DNA from 2 places in the Lysinibacillus sp. NPDC093190 genome. Region 2 is predicted to be linked to the other one. Evidence: a T-box and tRNA genes for the amino acid it is inferred to sense, from the RefSeq annotation. Region 2 holds a T-box; the other holds one or more tRNA genes.
What was found. The T-box of region 2 lies ahead of tyrS (tyrosine--tRNA ligase). A T-box ahead of a tRNA ligase gene usually reads a tRNA of that ligase, here a tRNA-Tyr.
Positions count from the first base shown of each region.

Region 1: it has a tRNA-Tyr gene. The T-box ahead of tyrS (tyrosine--tRNA ligase) is inferred to sense a tRNA for this amino acid. The anticodon was not compared.

Region 1 covers NZ_JBNNVG010000027.1:70,518-72,972, reverse strand. The annotation lists gene mbcS (acyl-CoA synthetase MbcS) at 1-227, opposite strand, end outside; tRNA gene ACQKOF_RS19180 (tRNA-Asn) at 496-572, shown strand; tRNA gene ACQKOF_RS19175 (tRNA-Glu) at 690-764, shown strand; tRNA gene ACQKOF_RS19170 (tRNA-Val) at 838-913, shown strand; tRNA gene ACQKOF_RS19165 (tRNA-Tyr) at 928-1,011, shown strand; tRNA gene ACQKOF_RS19160 (tRNA-Gln) at 1,029-1,103, shown strand; tRNA gene ACQKOF_RS19155 (tRNA-Lys) at 1,116-1,188, shown strand; gene rocF (arginase) at 1,373-2,278, shown strand; gene sigW (RNA polymerase sigma factor SigW) at 2,412-2,455, shown strand, end outside.
Region 2 covers NZ_JBNNVG010000034.1:49,007-51,461, forward strand. The annotation lists gene ACQKOF_RS21285 (transglycosylase domain-containing protein) at 1-858, opposite strand, end outside; T-box leader at 961-1,165, shown strand; gene tyrS (tyrosine--tRNA ligase) at 1,249-2,455, shown strand, end outside.

The DNA of each region.
Region 1 (2,455 bases), on a different contig from region 2:
AGACGTGGAATAATAACTAATACGCGATCTCCTTTTTGAAGCCCCTTCTTCGTCAAGGCATGCGCGTATTGATTCATTTTTTGAACAAGTTCAACATAGGAAATTGTTCGGCGATCCTGTTGAGTATTCAACCATCGTATTGCTTGACGATCGCAATCGCGGGAAAATTTCTCCAATTCCTCTGTAATATTATAGAATTCTGGTGCAATTAAATCGTTTGTTACCATGTGAACATTCCTCCCCCAAACAAATTTAATAGAAAATTCATAAAACTATTTTCATTTTAACAATTACAATAATATACAGCAAGAATATTCTATACATAAAATAGAAATATTAGATTTAATAGAGAACTATTAGGTTTCTGGTTAATGTACAGGAAAGTTTCGACAAAAAATATAATAATTTTCACAAAAAGTATTGCATAATTTATAATGCTTGCTATAATAATAAATGTATTAAAGAGGTTTTAAAAACCAAATTGAATAGTACTGTTCCGAAGTAGCTCAGTTGGTAGTAGCACCTGACTGTTAATCAGGTTGTCGCAGGTTCGAGTCCTGCCTTCGGAGCCATTTTTTTGCCCATTTTTAAGATAATGATGTTATACATATAATAAATTATAAAAAAATGTTGCATTGAAAAGAAAGTAATGTTAATATAAATATTGTCTTGTTTGAGACATAAGAAATGGCCCCTTGGTCAAGTGGTTAAGACACCGCCCTTTCACGGCGGTAACACGGGTTCGAATCCCGTAGGGGTCACCATTTTTAAAGCAATGTAGTAATGCAAAGGCTTAAAAAGAAAATAAACTGTGAAGAAATAAACACCTGTTTCTATGGAGGATTAGCTCAGCTGGGAGAGCATCTGCCTTACAAGCAGAGGGTCGGCGGTTCGAGCCCGTCATCCTCCACCATAATGTGTTATTTCGGAGGGGTAGCGAAGTGGCTAAACGCGGCGGACTGTAAATCCGCTCCTTAGGGTTCGGCGGTTCGAATCCGTCCCCCTCCACCAGTTTTTTTATAAATGATTGGGGTATAGCCAAGCGGTAAGGCAACGGATTTTGATTCCGTCATGCCTAGGTTCGAATCCTAGTACCCCAGCCATTTTTATTTTTTGAGCCATTAGCTCAGTTGGTAGAGCATCTGACTTTTAATCAGAGGGTCGAAGGTTCGAGTCCTTCATGGCTCACTTTTATAGAATAAAGCATATTCAAAAGTGTAACATTAACTACAGATACTAATCTCTTGCTGAAAACAGCAGGAGATTTTTTTATATTCTTTTTAATTGTATAAATATTCATAAAATTGTAAGGTTGAGCCAGAGAGGATATAGGCTTTACAATAGTCTTATAACTTAAAGGGGGTATGAAAAGATGAATAAACTAAATATTTCTATTATTGGGGTACCAACTGATTATGGGCAAACTCGCAGAGGGGTAGATATGGGGCCAAGTGCTATCCGTTACGCAGGTGTTGTAGAGCGCTTAGAAGCTATTGGGCATGTAGTACATGATCAAGGGGATATACGTGTTAGTCAAAATCAAGAAGGCACTATTGTTGATAAACAGCTACTTAATTTAGAGGAAGTTATCGATGTAAGTACATCCTTAGCAAACAGTGTAAATGAAGCAATTGAACAAAAGGAGTTTCCGCTTGTACTTGGTGGCGACCATAGCATTGCTATTGGCACACTTGCAGGGCTTGGTGAGCATTATAAAAATTTAGGTGTTATTTGGTTTGATGCGCATGCTGACCTAAACACACCTGAAACGACACCGTCTGGCAATATACATGGTATGCCGTTAGCTGTTAGCATTGGGCTCGGTCATGAACGCTTAGTGAAAATTAGTAATGATGTACCAAAAATTAAACCTGAAAACGTCATTATTATTGGAGCACGCTCCGTAGATCCAGGAGAACGTGAATTAATAAGTCAGCAAGGAATCAAAGTTTATACAATGCACGAGGTAGATCGTCTTGGAATGACACGTGTAATGGAAGACGCTCTTGCTTATTTAAAAGAGCGTAATGTAGATGGTTTGCATCTTTCACTTGATTTAGATGGATTAGATCCACTTTATACTCCAGGAGTTGGGACACCTGTACCTGGTGGTATTACATATCGAGAAAGCCATTTGGCGATGGAGATGCTTCAGGAATCAGGTATGCTAACATCTGCTGAATTTGTTGAGGTTAATCCAATTTTAGATGAAAAGAATAGAACAGCTGATGTTGCGGTAGCGTTAATGGGCTCCTTATTTGGTGAAACCCTAGTTTAAAGAAATTTGACAAAAAATTGCCTATTGCCACAATGTATAAAAATCTTTTGCTATAATTAATAACAAAATGAAACTTTTCTTATCGATGGGCCGTAAAGTATAAGACAGTTGTAAAGGTGGAGAAATCAACACAATGGATGCGTTAGTAAACAAGAAAATAAAACAAGTGCTTAAAGG
Region 2 (2,455 bases):
GTTAATGTAACCAGCGTCTTTCATACGATAAAGTACAATTTTCATACGATCAATACCCAGTTGAAGTGCTTCTTTACTTTTAAGTACACCTGTATTTGTAAAAGGTGTGTAAGTAAAAGGTGATTGAGGAATACCAGCTATATACGCTGCTTGAGGAAGCGTTAAATCCTTTGCTTTTACATTGAAAATACCTTCAGCAGCTGTTTCAACTCCTGCAATGTTTCGACCGGAAGAGTTACGACCATAAGGAACTATGTTTAAATAGGCCTCTAAAATTTCTTCCTTTGACATAAAGTGCTCTATACGCATAGCAAGTAAAAGTTCTTTTGCTTTTCGTTCATAAGATACTTCGTTTGTTAATACTTGGTTTTTAATAAGCTGCTGTGTTAATGTAGAACCACCAGTTTGAGTGGAAGAGTTTGTTACGTCTTGAAGTAGTCCTCGGATGACGGCCTTCGGAACTATTCCGTTATGTTCACGGAAATACTCGTCCTCTGTCGCTAATACCGCATTAAGAACATCAGGTGCGACATTGCTTAATGTTGTTGCTCGACGGTCCAAATCTGTACGTAATTTTCCGATATAAATATCGTTGGCAAAATAAATCTCACTTGTTGAATCGTAGTTAAAAATTTCATTTCGTAATTCTTGCTTTGAGCGTAGTGGCTCTTCTTTTACAAGTGACGCAAAATAGCCAGCGCCAACTGAACCAGCAAATACAGTACCTACCAATGCAAAGACTAAAAATAGTAAAAATAAGTTCCAGGCAACACTTCCTGAAATACGTAATTTCTTCATCCATTTTTGTTGAATTAATTCATCGATCTTTGCATTGATTTTCTCAATCCAATCTTTCAATGTATCGACCTCCTAAAATCTTGTCTATTATAGCACATATTGATTTAGGTCGAACATAGTTATTGACAATGAAAAAGAATCGTATAGAATAATGCTTATAGTTTTCTAGTGATGAAGAGCTTGCAGTAGTGTCTATTATTCCCTGTTTAGAGAGCCAGCGGTTGGTGAAAGCTGGTCATAATGTAGAGACGAATTACGTGCTTGGAGCTTAGACGTGCGCGCCTGCGATAAAGGCGATTGAATGAAGAGGAAGATGGATGACATCTTCAAGCCGGGTGGTACCGCGTTAGTTATTAACGTCCCTGCATGCAATGTTTTTGCGTGTAGGGACTTTTTGTTTCTAAAATAATTCTCCCTACACGAAATATTAAACACTTAGGAGGAATAAAAATGACGAACGAATTATTACTAGACTTAGAATGGCGCGGATTGTTATACCAACAAACTGATGCTGAAGGTATGACCAAATTATTAGATGAACAATCCGTATCTTTATACTGTGGTGTTGATCCAACTGCGGATTCTATGCATATTGGGCATATTGTGCCTCTTTTAACGCTACGTCGATTCCAAAAAGCAGGCCACCGTCCAATTTTGTTAGTTGGTGGTGCAACGGGTATGATTGGAGATCCATCGGGTCGCTCTGAAGAACGCCAATTACAAACAGTTGAGCAAATTGATAAAAATGTTCAAGGTATCCGTAGTCAATTAGAGCGTATTTTTGATTTTGCAGAAGATGGTAATGGTGCTCAGTTAGTTAATAACCGTGACTGGATTGGCAATATAAATACGATTGAGTTTTTACGTGATTATGGGAAATTAATTAACGTGAACTACATGTTAGCAAAGGATACGATTGCATCACGCCTTGATACAGGGATTTCATTTACTGAGTTTGCGTATACTTTAATTCAAGGTATTGATTACAATCATTTATACAACCATTACAACTGTCGCATTCAAGTAGGTGGCTCTGACCAGTGGGGGAATATTACAACAGGTTTAGAAGTTATTCGTAAAACACATGAGGAAGAGACGAAAGCATTTGGCATAACAATTCCTTTAGTAACGAAAGCAGACGGTACGAAGTTTGGTAAAACAGCAGGTGGTGCTGTATGGTTAGATAGTAAGAAAACATCTCCATACGAGTTCTACCAATTCTGGATTAATGCTGCGGATGCTGATGTTGTAAAATACTTAAAAATCTTCACATTCCTTTCTCGTGAAGAAATCGAAGCGTTAGCAGTATCTGTAGATGAGGAACCACATTTACGTAAGGCACAAAAAGCACTAGCTGAAGAAATGACTCGCTTAATTCATGGTCAAGAAGCATTAGACCAAGCAATCCGCATTACAGCTGCTTTATTCTCTGGTGACTTAAAAGCACTTTCTGCCGATGAAATGAAGGATGCATTTAAAGATGTTCCTTCTATTGAAATGGCGAAAGAAGATAAAAACATCGTGGACTTACTAGTGGAAGCAGGTATTTCACCTTCAAAACGTCAAGCCCGTGAAGACGTAACGAATGGTGCGATTAGCGTGAATGGTGAAAAGGTCACTGAATTAGAATATGTAATCGACGGCAAAGATCGTTTAG